One region of the Novosphingobium sp. BL-52-GroH genome, then DNA from elsewhere that is predicted to be linked to it. Evidence: riboswitches for the same ligand, from Rfam matches in the RefSeq annotation. Region 1 holds a riboswitch; each other region holds the start of a gene.

Region 1 (3,777 bases):
GCCCCCTCGTCAACGCGGTCACGGCCGAGGCGGTGATCCGGCCGGCCGGCCGGCACTGACCGGCCCGCCTCAGGTTCCGTCGGCGCGCAACGTCAGCACCTCGACGCCGCTCGCCGTCACCGCGACGGTGTGCTCGAATTGCGCGGAAAGCTTGCGGTCCCGGGTCACCACCGTCCATCCGTCGCGTTCGGTCGCGACCATGCGCGTGCCCTGGTTAACCATCGGCTCGATGGTGAAGACCATGCCCTCCCGCAGCCTCAGCCCCGACCCTGGGCGGCCGAAGTTGAGCACTTGCGGCTCCTCGTGCATCTCCCGGCCGATGCCATGTCCGCAATATTCCCGGACCACCGAGTAGCCATTCTTTTTGGCATGCTGCTCGATCGCATGGCCTATGTCGCCAAGTTGCGCGCCGGGGCGGACCTGCCTGATGCCCTTCCACATCGCCTCCCGGGCCACCTGCACCAGCCGCCGCGCCGCCGGCGGGGCATTGCCCACGAGATAGGTCTTGCTGGAATCGGCGATGAAGCCGTTCTTCTCCAGGGTTATGTCGAGATTGATGATGTCGCCGTCGCGGATGATCTCTGCGGGATCGGGCACGCCATGGCAGACGACATGGTTGATCGAGCAGTTCAGAACGTACTTGAAGCCGTATTGCCCCTTGCTCGCCGGGCGCGCGGCTAAGTCCACGGTGATGAACCGCTCGACCAAGTCGTTGACCTCCATCGTCGAGCGGCCGGCCAGGTCCTGCCCGTCCAGCATCTCGAAAACCGATGCGAGCAGTTTTCCTGAGGTGCGCATGAGCGCCAGTTCGTCGGGGGTCTTGACCATGTCAGGCGGCCATCGCGCCAGCCACGCGCACTCTGGCCACCTCGAACTGCATCTTGACGACATCGTTGAAGGACATGGTGGGATTGGCCTCGGCAAGCATCCCGATCTTCATCCAGAACTCGGCCTGCGCATTGATGGACCGGCACATGACGGTGCTGGCCTTGCGGGCCTCCTCGTGAAGCTCGTCGTCGATTTTCACTATGCCCATAAGACCTCGGCAAGACGTTGCGTATACGGTTCATATACGTTCCGTATCGTGACGGTCAATTCTCCCGCAAAAGTTTCCCGCGCTCGATGACGGATGAGCTTGCAGCAGGGCCGATCGAAAGCTAGCGGGCGATGATCGGGGTGCTTCCGTTTCGGAAAAGGCCCCGATACGATCGCGCGGGTGCCTCGAGAGGGGCTTAAAAGGGAACGCGGCGGGATGGCGGCTGTCATCCCGATCCGAGGCTGTCCCTGCAACTGTAAGCGGCGAGCGGGATGCCGGGACTTCTCCTTCGGAGAAGTCGGCCACTGGGTGACCTTGCGCGATGCGCACGATCCCGGGAAGGCTGCGCATCGAGCTTCGACCCGCGAGCCAGGAGACCTGCCGGCGCATCGGTCGCTCTTGCCCTGGTCCAGGGATAGGCCAAGGCTCGGTACTCCGCGTGAGCGACGAACCCGTGCGGCTGGGGCTGCATCGGTGTGCAGGGACGGGCGTGATTCACGCCCGCCCGTCGTTGCGCACGGACCGACATTCGTCGGCAAGCCCCGGTCATCGTCGCCGTGCGTGAGTGGGATCGTATATGCGCGCGTCGCCGACCGGGCCGACTGGCGGTACATCAGGATCGGAGGGATTTGCCGTGCGCGGCTGGTGCCCGACCGCGTGGCGCCCGATGGCGGCCGGCGACGGGCTGATCGTGCGCATCCGCCCGCGCCTTGCCCGGCTGTCGCGCGGGCAGGTCGCGGGGCTGTGCACATTGGCCGACCGGTTCGGCAATGGCATGATCGACGTGACCAGCCGCGCCAATCTTCAGGTCCGCGGCGTTGCGGAAACGGGCTGGGCGGCCTTGCTGGAAGGGCTCTGCGCGCTCGACCTGGTCGACCCGGAGCCGACCATCGAGCAGCGGCGCAACGTGCTCGTCGCACCCGACTGGATCGAAGGCGACGCGACCTGGCAGGTGGCAACGGACCTGGCGGCGCGGCTGCACCTGCTCCCCGATCTTCCGGCCAAGGCGGGTTTCGCGATAGATGCGGGCGTCGCGCCGGTGCTGGCCGACGTTCCGGCCGATTTCCGGATCGAACGCGCCGCAAGCGGCGGCCTCCTCCTGCGCGCCCAGGGCCGGGCGACGGGTATCGCCGTCCCGCCCGACGAAGCCGCCGATGCGCTGGTGGCGCTTGCCGCCTGGTTCGTCGCGACCGGCGGGATGGAGGCGGGCCGCATGGCCCGTCACCGCGCCGACCTGCCTTCGTGGGCGACGGGGGGCGAGCGGGGGGCACCACCTCGAGCGGCGCTCGTGCCTGGGCGTCACGTCCTCGGGCCGGTTCGGGGGGTGCCGTTCGGCAGCACCAGCGCTGCGGCGCTGGCTGCGCTGATGGAATGCTCGCAAGCGACGGCGATGCGGGTGACGCCGTGGCGCGTGCTGCTGCTCGAAGGGGGAAAGCCCGTCGAGATGTCGGGTTTCGTCGACGATGCGTCGCACTGCGCGATGCGCGCCGAAGCCTGCCCCGGCCTGCCTCTGTGTCCGCAGGCGACGGTGGCCACGCGTGCCCTTGCGTTGCGGCTGGCGCCGCACGTCGGCGGCCGGCTGCACGTCTCGGGCTGCGCCAAGGGGTGCGCGCATGGCGGCGCGGCGGCCGTCACGCTGACCGGACGCGAGGGTCGCTTCGACCTCGGACGCGACGCCCGCGCTGGTGATCCCCCCGTCGAATCCGGGCTCGACCCGGAAGACCTGCTCGCCCGTTTCGGAGCCGAATGATGCCACATGCCTATGAAACCGACGGTGCCGCGATCTACCGCCAGTCCTTTGCGACCATCCGCGCCGAAGCCGACCTGGCCCGATTTTCCACCCTCGAGGAGCGGATCGCGGTCCGCATGATCCATGCTGCCGGCCTCGTCGACCTCGCCGGGTCGATCCGCTTCTCGCCCGGCTTCGCACAGGCCGCCATCAATGCCCTCGCGCGCGGGGCACCCGTCCTGTGCGATGCCCACATGGTGTCCGAAGGGATCACCCGCGCGCGGCTGCCGGCCGGCAATGCGGTGATCTGCACGCTGAGGGACGCCGCCGTGCCGGGGCTGGCCCGGACGCTGTCGAACACCCGCTCGGCCGCGGCGCTGGAGCTGTGGCGCCCGCACCTCAAAGGGGCGGTCGTAGGTATCGGCAACGCACCGACGGCCCTGTTCCACCTTCTGAACATGCTGGAGGACCCGGATTGCCCGCGCCCCGCCGCGATCATCGGCTGTCCGGTCGGCTTCGTCGGCGCGATGGAATCGAAGGCGGCGCTGTGGGCGGCGCCGCCGGTGCCCTGCTGTATCGTCGAAGGGCGGATGGGCGGCAGCGCGATCACGGTCGCCGCAATCAATGCCATCGCGAGCCGCTCGGAATGACTGTCGGCACCATCCACGGGGTGGGCCTGGGCCCTGGCGCGCAGGACCTGCTGAGCGTGCGCGCGGACCGGCTGGTGCGCGAGGCCCGGCACGTCGCCTATTTTCGCAAGTCCGGCCGGCCGGGACAGGCGCGCCGTATCGTAGAGGGCATGTTGCGCGCCGACGTGGTCGAGTTCCCGATGGAATACCCGGTGACCACCGAAATCCCGCTTGCCGACCCGCGCTACAACGCCTGCCTCTCGGAGTTCTATGCCGCTTGCACCGCGCACTTGGGCGGGCTGGCGGGCGGCGGCGAGGACGTCGTGGTGCTGTGCGAGGGCGATCCGTTCTTCTACGGCTCGTTCATGCACCTTTACACGCGG
Region 2 (3,777 bases), 620 kb from region 1:
TCGACCTGCCGGCGGACACCTCCCTCGCATCCGCCCGGATCGAGATGATGGCGGGCCGGCCGGTCCTGCGCGTCACCCCGGCGCTGGAGCGGGTCCGCCCCATCGCCCAGATGCGCGCCGCCCCCATTGCCTTCGATCTCGCCACCGGCCGGCCGATCCAAACGATCGCGCCAGCCGACCTGCAGGCCATCGCCCGCTCTTTCGGCCGGGGCCGCGGGATCGAAGGGCGAGCGCCCAGCCTCGCGGAAACGCCGATCGACCAGTGGACGGTCCAGGCCTACCGCCGCAATGCGCCGCTTTACCGTGCCGACTATGCCGACCCCGCCGGAACCCACGCCTACATTTCGGGCCAGTCCGGCGAGGTGGTGCAGCAGACCACGCTGTTCGAACGTTTCTGGGGCTGGCTGGGCGCAGTGCCGCACTGGCTCTACCCCACGATCCTGCGACAGGACGGGGAATTATGGACCCAGGTCGTGATATGGACCTCGCTTGCCGGCTGCTTCCTCGCCGCGACAGGGATGTGGGTGGGCATCGGCCGACTGCGCCGCCGCCGCGACGGCACGATCGGCTCGCCCTATCGCGGAATCTGGTGGTGGCATCACGTCTTCGGCCTGTTCTTCGGCGTGCTGACGCTCACCTGGCTCGCGAGCGGGCTGCTATCGATGAATCCGTGGGGTTTCCTCGACAACAGCGCAGGTCTTGCCGAAAGGAGCAAGCTGACCGGGGAGATGCAGTGGAGCGCCGTGCGCCGGGCCCTGCTCGCTCTGCCCCGTCTCCCTGGGGACACCGTCCGGATCGAAACCGCTCCGCTGGGCGGGGCCGTCCACCTCGTCGCGATCGACGGTGCAGGGCACGCCACGCGCTACGCCGCCGACGGACGCCCAGCCCCGCTCGCGCGGGCCGAACTGCGCGCGGTGCTCACAAGAACCCTCCCGGTAGCCCGGCTGGAGCGACTGACGCACGAGGACGCCTATTACTACGCCCGCCGCTTCCCTGCCCCGCTGCCCGTCTGGCGCGCGCAACTGTCGGATGCCGAACACACGCTGCTCTACCTCGATGCCACCTCGGGGCAGCTAATACGCGCGTTCGACCGCAACGGACGCGGTCATCGCTGGCTACAGGACGGGCTGCACAGCCTCGACCTGCCGGTCCTGCGGCGTCGTCCGCTGTGGGACATCGTCGTCTTGCCCCTCCTCGCCATGGTCACCCTGGTCTGCGCGACGGGGACCTGGATGGGATTGAGCAAGGTCCGGCGCGACGTGCGGCGCCTGCGCCGCAGAATGATCCGGCGCTGGCGTCGGGCAAGCTCTGCCTGAGTGTCTCTGAACCCGAATCTTCCGATTGGCAGGCCGGAGGAATCGCCCTAATGCGGTCCCCGGCAGGCGCTCACGCACCTGTCGAAAAGATCGCGCCGGTGCCTCGATACGAGGCTTAAAACGGGAAGGCGGTGAGGGTGGCGCCAGCCATCCGATTCCGCAGCTGTCCCTGCAACTGTAAGCGGCGAGCGCGATGTACATCGTTTCCCCCAAGCCGGGGGAAGCAGCCACTGGGCCGGACGCTAAGTCATGCGGGGCCTGGGAAGGCCGTGCATCGAGCGAAGACCCGCGAGCCAGGAGACCTGCCGGCGTCTGGTCGCTCATGCCTTGGCCCAGGGGGTGGCCGTGGCACGGTATTTTCCGTCTGAGCGACGACGAGTCATGCGGCCGGGGCCGCATCGGCACGCGTGCCGCGGGCGCTTGTCGCGCCTGCCCGCAGCGCGCGTGCCGACCGTCGTACCGCGCCTCACCGTGCGAAACGACGGCAGGCCCCGCCGTGCCAGTCGCTGCGCGAGGAGAAGACCATTGAGCAAAGTGCCCACCACCGTCATCACCGGCTTCCTCGGAGCGGGCAAGACCACGCTGATCCGCCACCTGCTGCAGAACGCGAAAGGTCGCCGCCTCGCCCTCGTCATCAACGAGTTCGGCGACGTCGGCGTCGACGGCGAACTGGTCAAGGGCTGCAACGACGACGCGTGCCCCGAAGACGACATCGTCGAGCTGGCCAACGGCTGCATCTGCTGCACGGTCGCCGACGACTTCCTGCCGACGATGATGAAGCTGCTCGACCGCCCCAACCCGCCAGAGCACATCATCATCGAGACGTCCGGCCTCGCCCTGCCCAAGCCGCTGGTGAAGGCCTTCCAATGGCCAGACATCCGCACCCGCGCGACGGTCGACGGGGTGGTCGCGCTGATCGACGCGGATGCCGTCGCGGCCGGGCGCTTCGCCACCGACGAAGTCGCGCTGGCTGCAGCCCGCGCGGCCGATCCCAACCTCGACCACGACAGCCCGCTGGAGGAATTGTTCGAGGAGCAACTGGGCTGCGCCGATATGGTCGTGCTCAACAAGACCGACCTCGTCGATGGGGCGACACTAGCCCGCGTCGAGAGGCTGGTGGCGGCAGAAACCCGCCCCGGCGTGAAGATCGTGCGCGCGGACCACGGCGCGGTCGACATCGCCGCGTTGCTCGGCATCACTGCGGCGGCCGAGGACGACCTCGACAGCCGCAAGTCGCATATCGACGGGCTCGAGGACGGCCACGACCACGACGATTTCGACAGCTTCGTCGCGCAGGGCGGCGAGGTCGCCGATCTCGATGCGCTGGTGGCACGGATGGCAGCGCTGATCGCCGAGCATGACGTGCTGCGGATCAAGGGCATGGTCGCAGTGGCGGGCAAGCCGAGCCGGTTGATCGTCCAGGCGGTCGGCCCGCGCATCCAGCATTTCTACGACCGCGCCTGGCTTGCGGGCGAGGCGCGCCGCACGCAACTGGTGGTGATCGGCCAGAAAGGTCTGGACCGCGTGGCCATCGAGGTTGGGCTGGCGGATGTGCTCGGCGTTGTAGCCGCGTGATGTTTTCCCACCGTCCTGGCGAGGCCCTGCGTGCGGCGGCCCGGAACGTCGGCGAGCCCGCCAAGCGGGTGCGGCAATCCAGAGTCGCGTGGCAACGACGGAACTTCGCGCCGCCCCCCTCCGCGCGAGGCATCGCCTGATGCACCTGCTGTCCGCCACTCCGGGGACCATTTCCAATGGCGACGAGGCGATCGACCTCGACCAGCCGCCGGGCGACATCGTCATCCTGACGGTGGCGGACAGCGAACTCGCGTGTTTCGCCAAGGCGGCGGCGCAGCTTCCCGCCGGCGCGCCGAGCGTGCGGCTTGCCAACCTGCTGCAGCTCAAGCACCCCTACTCGATCGACCTATACGTCGAGAAGGTCATCGCCCACGCCCGGTTCGTCTGCGTCGTGCTGCTCGGCGGCAAGAGCTATTGGCCCTACGGCATCGACGAGATCGCAGCCATCGCGCGCGAACGCGGTATCGCCTTCGCCGCCATCGCCGATGGAAGGGAAGCCGACCCGGCGCTCGACCGCGCCTGCACCCTGCCTGCCCCCCAGGTCGAGCACTTGCGCGATTACTTGCGCCAGGGCGGCACCGCCAATGCACTGGCGTTCCTGCGCACCGCCGCGCGAGCGATCGGCCACGATTGCGGGCAGCCCGACGATCCGGTGCCGGTCGCCGACGCGGGGCTCTACCTCCCCGGCGTCGACCGGCCGGGCCTGGCCGACCTGCATGCGCGCTGGCGACCCGACGCGCCGGTCGCGCTGCTGGTGTTCTACCGCGCGCTGATGATCGCCGGCACGCTCGACGCGGTCGATGCCATGGTCACGGCACTGGAAGCGCGCGGCTTCAACGTCGCCGCCGTCCACGTTCGCGCCCTGCGCGAGCCTTTCGCGATCGAC
Region 3 (3,777 bases), on a different replicon from region 1:
TAATAGATCGCGGCGGTGAGGCACTGCAGTGCGCGGCTGCGGTCGACGCCGGAGTTGTCGATCCTGAGCGCGCGCGCGGTCGGCCCGGTGCCCAGGGTGGGGCCGGACACGGCATCGTCGGCGTCCGAGCGGATGCCTTCGCCCACGCGCAGCGGCGCCGGCGCAGTGTCGAGGTAGTAGAAGGCCGAGCCCGGGAAGCTGGCGCCGGCCTGCTCGAAGGGCATCGGCGAAACCGCGGTCTCGGGCGAGACGGCGTCGGCGATGGCGAAGCGCTCCCACCCGGACGGCTCGGCGAAGGCAGGCAAGGCGACCGCGGCGAGCGCGGTGACGCCGAGCGTCCAGCGGCGGCGCAGCTTGACCGGATGGTGCCGCCCGACCCCGCGCACGCGGCGGGCAAAGCGCCCCGAAAAGTCGCGCGGGCGCTCGAAGGTCTCGGTTTCCCGGAATGCACCCCGCAATCCGGCCCGGAATCCGGCGTCCGCCGTCGTAGCGGCTTCGGGTCCGGAAAGGGGGAGGGATGGGGGCACTCGAATCCTGATCCAAAGGGAGGCGCATGTCTGCACCCCCGGCCTTACCGTCTATTGCGAGTGGCGCATCCTGCCATTCGGCGTCGTCCCGTTGCGGTACAGGGTGGGCGTATAGGCTTAAGCGGTTAAGATTTGGCCCCATCGTCCCGGGCCGCGCCGGGATGGCGGATGCGCAAGCTTGCAAACCGCGCACCCTCGCCCTATCGGCGCGTCACGTCATGGGTGCCCGCAAAGCCGGGCCTAAGAGGGAAGCCGGCCGCGAATCCGGCGCTGTCCCCGCAACTGTGACCGGAGAGTCCGTCTCCACGCGCGCCACTGGCCGGATTTCCTTGCGAGGGATGGGGCTGGGAAGGCGGGGACGGGCGATGATCCGGGAGCCAGGAGACCTGCCCAGACGGTCGTTCCGCAGCCGGACGGGGTGTTCCGGGTGCAGCGAGCCCACGCGCCATGAGGAAGGGCGCAGGTGCCTCCGCCATGAACGGCGAAAACGTTCAAGGTTCGGAGGACATAGAATGAAGTACCTGTTTCTGATCGGCACCGCGCTGGCTGCGAGCACTCCTGCGATGGCGCAGGACGCGCCTTATGCCGATGAAGGCGTGATGCCGACCGCGACGCGGATCGAGCCCCTCGTCGTCACCGCCAACCGCACGCCCACCCCCATCACCCAGGTCGGCCAGTCGATCACCGTGGTCACCCGCGACGAGATCGAACGCACCCAGGCGACCACCGCGACCGACGTGCTGGCGCGCATCCCCGGCATCTCGGTGGTGCAGGCGGGTGGCTTCGGCCAGCCTTCCAGCGTGTTCGTGCGCGGCGCCGAGAACGCGCAGAGCCTCGTGCTGATCGACGGCGTGCGCATCAACGATCCGGGCGACGTCGGCGGCGGCTTCGACTTCGGCGCGCTGACCATCGGCCAGTTCGACCGCGTCGAGGAGGTGCGCGGGTCCTCGGGCGTCCTGTGGGGCAGCCGCGCGATCGGCGGCGTCATCAACTTCATCACCGAGCGCCCGACCGAGCAGTGGACCGCGCGCGCCCAGGCCGAATACGGCTGGCGCGACCGCAAGCAGGCGAGCGTCTCGGCCGCCGGCCTGATCGGTCCGGTCGGGCTGACGCTGGGCGGCAACTGGCTCAAGGGCGACGGCTTCTCCGCCTTCGACGAGCGGCGCGGCGCCACCGAGAAGGACGGCTTCGAGAGCAAGAGCGCCAACGCGCGCGCCGAGGTCGAATTGGCCGAGGGCCTGTCGGTCGATGCCGGCGGCTTCTACACCAAGGCGGACTACGACTACGACAACACCGGCGCCGATGCGCTCAACCTGGGCCGCAAGCGCGATACGCTGGGCTATGCCAACGTGCGCTACACCGGCCTCGACGACCGGCTGTCGGCGCGCGTGGGCTATGGCATCAACGACACCCGCCGCGTGTCGGACGACGCCGAGTACGGCCCCTACATCACCAACGGCCGCACCGAGCGCTTCGAAGGCCAGGTGAGCTTCGCCCCCGTCGAGATGGCCAGCGTCCAGCTTGGCGCCGAGACCGAGAAGCAGAAGTTCGACGACAACTACGGTTCCAGGGATTCGACCTCGCTCGACAGCTACTACGGCAACCTGACGCTGCGCCCGCTGACCGGGCTGACGCTGAACGGCGGCGTGCGCTACGACGACCACGAGGACTTCGGCCACAAGACCACGCTGGCCGCCAACGGCGCCTGGGTGATCGGCGAGGGCATCGACGCGCCCGTACTGCGCGCCAGCTACGGCGAGGGCTTCAAGGCGCCCTCGCTCTACCAGCTCTACCAGACCGGCACCTACTACGCGTTGAAGTCCGAAACCTCGAAGAGCTGGGACGCGGGCATCGAACAGCCCTTCGCGGCCGGAACCGGGCGCTTCACGCTGACCTACTTCGATCGCAAGACGAAGAACCTGATCGACTATACGTCGACCTACGATCCCGAGAGCGGCTTCTTCCTGGGCTACTACTACAACGTCGGGCGGGCGCGGGCGAAGGGCGTGGAACTGGGCATGCAGGTGGCGAACTGGGAAGGCTTCGACCTGAACCTCGCCGCGACCTACCTCGACGCCACCAACGAACTGACCGGCGCGCGCCTCGCCCGCCGGCCGCGTACCAACTTCTACGCCAGCCTCGACAAGGCGTGGGAAGTGGGCCTCAAGCTCGGCGCGGACTTGCGCGTCGGCGGCGGGCGCTACGACAATGCGACGAACACGCAGTACGTGGGCGGGAACGTCGTCGTCGGCCTGCGCGGCGCCTTCGCGGTGACGCCCAACGTCGAAGTCTACGGCCGGGTCGAGAACCTGTTCGACGAGCACTACGAAGTGGTGCGGACATACGGCACGGCCGGCCGCTCGGCCTATGCCGGCGTGCGCGTGAAGATGTGAGCCACGGGTCGGTCCCGGCCGGCGCGGTTCCTCCCCCGGGGGGAGAAGCCGCGCCGGAAGCCCCCGTCGTCCCGGGTTCGCCCCGGACCCGTGGGCAGGGGCCGGCTGACCTCGCGGCCGGGCCCGCCGGCCGCCGTGATCGGTCGCAGGCTGTCGCCTCGGGGCTTCGCCGTCCCGGGTCTGGCCCGCCACGACGGGGGCTCGCGGCGCTGGCGGCGCTGGCGCTCGCCGGCTGCGGCCAGGATGCACCGGTCGCAGATGCGGCCCGGCCGCGGATCGTCTCGCTCAATCCCTGTACCGACGCGGTGCTGGCCGAAGTCGCCGGCCCCGGACAGTTGCTGGCGATCTCGCACTACAGCCGCGATCCGTCGGCAACCTCGATGGACATCGCCAAGGCGCGCCGCTTCGCCACGGTGTCCGGCTCGGTGGAGGAAGTCGCCGCGCTGTCGCCCGACGTCGTGGTGGCCAGCAGCTTCCTTGCCCCCGCGACGGCGCAGGCGCTGCGCGACCTCGGCATCCGCGTGGTGCTGGAGCCGATCCCGAGCGACGTCGCGGCATCGCTGGCGCAAGTGCGCAAGCTGGCCGCGCTGACCGGCAACCGGCGCTCCGGCGAGGTCCTCGCCCGCAAGATCGAGGTCGCGCTGGCCGATGCGGCGCCGAGGCCGGGGACGGCGCCGGTGCCGGCGCTGGTCTGGCAATCGGGCGGCATCGTCGCGGGCGAGCATACCCTCATCGCCGAGCTGATGGCGCGCTCCGGCTTCGTCAATGCGGCGGCGGCGCGCGGGCTGGCCCAGGCCGACTACCTGCCGCTCGAGCGGGTGCTGGCCGATCCCCCGCGCGTGATCTTCACGGTCGGC
Region 4 (3,777 bases), on a different replicon from region 1:
CGCAGGCCAAGGCGCAGCAGCGGTTCGAGCCCGAAGGCTTCGAGCAGCCGCGCGTGACCGGCTTCGGCGGAGCAGTGCGCGGCGAGGCAGTGGCCGGTCAGGCGCGGGTTGTCGCGGACCAGCGGGGCGATCGCGGCGGAGGCGATAAAGCCGTCGAGCAGCACCGGCACGCGCCGGAGCCGGGCGGCAAGGATGGCCCCGGCCATCGCCGCGATCTCGCGCCCGCCCAGCCGGCGCAAGGTCTCGAAGGCATTCAGACAGGCCGGGCCGTGCAGCGCCAGTGCCGCCTCGACCGCTGCCGCCTTGCGCAGCAGCCCCGCCTCGTCGACGCCGGTGCCGCGCCCGATCCAGTCGCCCGGCTCGCCACCCTGCGCCTGTGCGCAGAGGGCAGCGGCGGGGGTGGTGTTGCCGATGCCCATCTCGCCAACGAGCAAAAGCTGGGTATCGTCGAGCAGCGCCGCTGCGCCCTGGTTGAGGGCGTCGAGGCATTCCTCCACGCTCATCGCCGCCTCGCGGGTTATGTCGCCGGTCGGCCGGTCGAGATCGAGCGCGACCACCGAAAGGTTCGCCGCGCAGGCTCGCGTCAGGGCGTTGATCGCGGCGCCGCCGGCCTGGAAATTGGCCACCATCTGGACGGTGACTTCGGGCGGATAGGCGCTTACCCCCCGTGCCGCGACGCCGTGATTGCCGGCGAAGACGACCGCCTGCACCGTGTCCGCACGGGGCCGCCCGGTGCGCTGCCAACCCGCCATGAACACGGCGACGTCCTCGAGCCGCCCGAGCGCGCCAGCCGGCTTGGTCAGCCGCGACTGGCGGTCGAGCGCGGCCGCCCGGCCTGCGGCATCGGCCTCGGGCAGGGCGGCGAGGGCGGCGGCGAAGGCGGCGGGGTCATCGAAACGGATCATGTACAGACGAAGCCTTCCGGCGGGGTGCGGGTGATGAAATGGCCTTTCACGCCCTGCGGCCATTCGCGGAAGGGCACGCGCCCCTCGTCGCTGGCGGCATGGGCGGCGGCATATTGGAGGATCGCGCGGGCCGCCTCGGCGTCGGGCGTGAAATCGCCCAGCACGTAGCCGACCTTGCCCGGTGCGCGGATGTGGACGGTGCAGGAGCGGGCACAGGCGAAGAGGCAGGGCATGGCCTGGATCGCCACGCCCTGCAGCGCCGGATCGGCGGCCTGGACGCTGCGCATCGCGTCTTCCAGCAAGGCGCCGCCGCGCCGGCCCTGCTCGTCCTGGCGGGCTTCGGTGCTGAGACGGCAAGTGTTGCACACGACGACCGATGGTCCGGGCACGACGGGTTCGAGCATCACAGGCAGCTCCTTGTTCCGAAACTGGCGGTGGAAGACAGCGCGACTATGGCGAACAATCGGGGATTCACGGGCACTTCCTTCGGCAGACGACATCGACCTCCTCGGCCCGCAGGCCGCTGAAGTCCGAGTGTCGTCACGCGAGGAATTGCACCCTCGTCCGGCCGGAGCACCCTGTCCGGTCGAAGAACGACTGCGCCGGGCAGGTCTCCTGGCTCGCGGGTCGGTGCCAGTTCGGCCGCCTTCTCAGGACCGTGGGTCCCAATGGCGTAGTGGCCGAATGGCTCGCCGCTTACAGTTGCAGGGGCAGCCCGGGTCTTTCACCCGAGTTCCCTTTTGATCCCCTTGCGGGGAACCTGGCGCGATGCGGCAACTATCTTGCCCGGAGGCGGGGCGCAAGAGGCCGGTGCTTGCGCGGATCGGCGAAGCTCCATAGGCGGCGGTGCATGATCGAGGAAACATCCAGGCACTGTCCTGCGCTGCTGGTCGCCGCGCCCGCCTCCGGCCAAGGCAAGACGCTGGTCACCGCCGCGCTCGCCCGCCGCCACCGTGACGCGGGACGGCGGGTGCGCGTGTTCAAATGCGGCCCCGACTTCCTCGACCCGATGGTCCTGGAAGTGGCCAGCGGGGCGCCGGTGCACCAGCTCGACCTGTTCATGTGCGGCGAGGATCAGTGTCGTGCCCTGCTGCACGAAGCGGCGGCCGAGGCGGACCTGATCCTCGTCGAGGGCGTGATGGGACTGTTCGACGGCGATCCCAGCGCCGCCGACCTGGCGCAGCGCTTCGGCCTGCCGGTGCTGGCGGTGGTCGACGGTTCCTCGATGGCGCAGACGTTCGGGGCGCTCGTCCATGGGCTTGCGACATACCGGCCGGGGCTGGACCTCCATGCGGTGATCGCCAACCGGGTCGGCAGCGAGCGCCATGCGCACCTGCTCGAACAGAGCGTGCCCGCAGCGGTGACCTGGCTCGGCGCGCTCCCGCGCGAGGCGGACGTGGCGCTGCCCGAACGGCATCTCGGGCTGGTGCAGGCGGGCGAAGTCGACGATCTCGATGCGCGGCTGGCGCGGGCTGCGGCGCTGTTGCCCGAGGCGGCATTGCACCTGCCGCCGCCGGTGCCCTTCGCAGCGCCAGTGGACCGCCTGGGCATCGCCCCGGGCCTTGCCGGCAAGCGCATCGCCGTCGCCCGCGACCGGGCTTTCGCGTTCCTCTATCCGGCCAACCTGGCATGGCTGGAACGGGCAGGCGCCGAGCTGGCGTTCTTTTCCCCGTTGCGCGACGCGCAGCTGCCCGACTGCGATGCCCTGTGGCTGCCGGGGGGCTATCCCGAACTGCATCTGGAAGCGCTGGCCGCCAATGCGTCGATGCGCGCCTCGATCCGGGCGCATCACGCCGCCAACCGCCCGATCCTCGCCGAGTGCGGGGGCATGCTCTATGCCTGCACCGCGCTCGACGACGGGCGGGGAACGCGGGCGGAGATGCTGGGACTGATGCCGGGAGAGGCGGTCATGCAGGCACGGCTTGCCCGGCTCGGTATGCAGCAGATGGAGCTGGAAGGCGGGACGCTGCGCGGCCACACGTTCCACTATTCGCGGCTGGAAACGCCCGCCGTGCCTAGCGGCCTAGCCCGCACGCCCGACGGGCGCGAGGGCGAGGCGCTCTATCGGACCGGCTCGCTCACCGCGAGCTACATGCACTTCTACTTTCCTTCGGCGCCGCTGGCTGCGGCAGCGCTTTTCGCGGGGCGGGCCGAGGGCTGAACGCCCCTCTCAGGCTTCGACCAGCGCCTGATCCGTGGTCCGCGGGGTTTCCGGCTCGGGCCCGCTCGAGGCTTCGGTGATGCCGGGCTCGGGGACGCGGAAGAACTTCGCCGCCGCGGCCCGGGCGCCAAGCGTTTCGCTCGACGTCACGCTGATGAGCCAGGGCGAGGCGACGAGGCCGACGATGATCGGCGAGAGCCACAAGGCGGTCATCGGGTCCAGCCAGGCGGTTCCGGCAAGCGCGGCGCCCAGCAGCAGGTGTTCGCGCAAGTCCGGCAGGATCTCGCGCACGGTGATGCGGCGAGCGTCGCGAGCCTGGGTGTTCCAGCCCGCCGAAATGCCCAGCAGCAGGCCGAGCAGCGCCTTGGTCTGAGTGACCATGGTGATCGGTGCGAGCAGCATGCCAAGCACGATCTCGGTCGGCACCGTGCGCAGGATCGCGCCAGCGCCACCGAAGCTGCGCCGGCGGTCGCGGTCGGCCAGCATCCAGATCGTGCCCATCAGCTTGGGGCCGAACAGCAGCACCAGCGTCAGCACCAGCACGCTCGGCGGGGCGAGAGTGACGAAACCGCCGGTGCCGCGCGTGGCGACCTGGCCTATCATGGTGAGGATCAGCAGCAGCCAACCCGGGGAAGTGAGGTAGGCCGAGGCGCCGATCAGCAGGTGCAGGCGGCTGGCCCAGTGCAGGCCCGATGCGCCGAGCAACTGGAG

Evidence for each region. A riboswitch is a leader RNA that binds a small molecule or an ion and turns the genes downstream of it on or off. The one in region 1 is predicted to bind cobalamin.
Region 2: it holds a riboswitch for cobalamin, as region 1 does, so the genes downstream of both, cobW (cobalamin biosynthesis protein CobW) here and ACFFDA_RS01795 (cobalamin biosynthesis protein CobG) in region 1, are expected to answer to the same signal.
Region 3: it holds a riboswitch for cobalamin, as region 1 does, so the genes downstream of both, ACFFDA_RS18430 (TonB-dependent receptor plug domain-containing protein) here and ACFFDA_RS01795 (cobalamin biosynthesis protein CobG) in region 1, are expected to answer to the same signal.
Region 4: it holds a riboswitch for cobalamin, as region 1 does, so the genes downstream of both, ACFFDA_RS22880 (DUF1636 domain-containing protein) here and ACFFDA_RS01795 (cobalamin biosynthesis protein CobG) in region 1, are expected to answer to the same signal.

What each region holds. Positions count from the first base shown of each region.
Region 1 is NZ_CP171149.1:402,857-406,633, reverse strand. Features, by position in the region: gene ACFFDA_RS01810 (2-hydroxyacid dehydrogenase) at 1-59, shown strand, start outside; gene map (type I methionyl aminopeptidase) at 70-828, opposite strand; gene ACFFDA_RS01800 (ParD-like family protein) at 830-1,036, opposite strand; cobalamin riboswitch at 1,198-1,437, shown strand; gene ACFFDA_RS01795 (cobalamin biosynthesis protein CobG) at 1,704-2,786, shown strand; gene ACFFDA_RS01790 (precorrin-8X methylmutase) at 2,786-3,415, shown strand; gene cobI (precorrin-2 C(20)-methyltransferase) at 3,412-3,777, shown strand, end outside.
Region 2 is NZ_CP171149.1:1,021,782-1,025,558, reverse strand. Features, by position in the region: gene ACFFDA_RS04410 (PepSY domain-containing protein) at 1-1,316, shown strand, start outside; cobalamin riboswitch at 1,396-1,641, shown strand; gene cobW (cobalamin biosynthesis protein CobW) at 1,842-2,891, shown strand; gene cobN (cobaltochelatase subunit CobN) at 3,031-3,777, shown strand, end outside.
Region 3 is NZ_CP171152.1:1,232,343-1,236,119, reverse strand. Features, by position in the region: gene ACFFDA_RS18435 (cell wall hydrolase) at 1-458, opposite strand, end outside; cobalamin riboswitch at 731-936, shown strand; gene ACFFDA_RS18430 (TonB-dependent receptor plug domain-containing protein) at 1,040-2,920, shown strand; gene ACFFDA_RS18425 (ABC transporter substrate-binding protein) at 2,917-3,777, shown strand, end outside.
Region 4 is NZ_CP171152.1:2,121,332-2,125,108, forward strand. Features, by position in the region: gene cobT (nicotinate-nucleotide--dimethylbenzimidazole phosphoribosyltransferase) at 1-905, opposite strand, end outside; gene ACFFDA_RS22880 (DUF1636 domain-containing protein) at 902-1,309, opposite strand; cobalamin riboswitch at 1,493-1,684, opposite strand; gene ACFFDA_RS22885 (cobyrinate a,c-diamide synthase) at 1,756-3,066, shown strand; gene mdoH (glucans biosynthesis glucosyltransferase MdoH) at 3,076-3,777, opposite strand, start outside.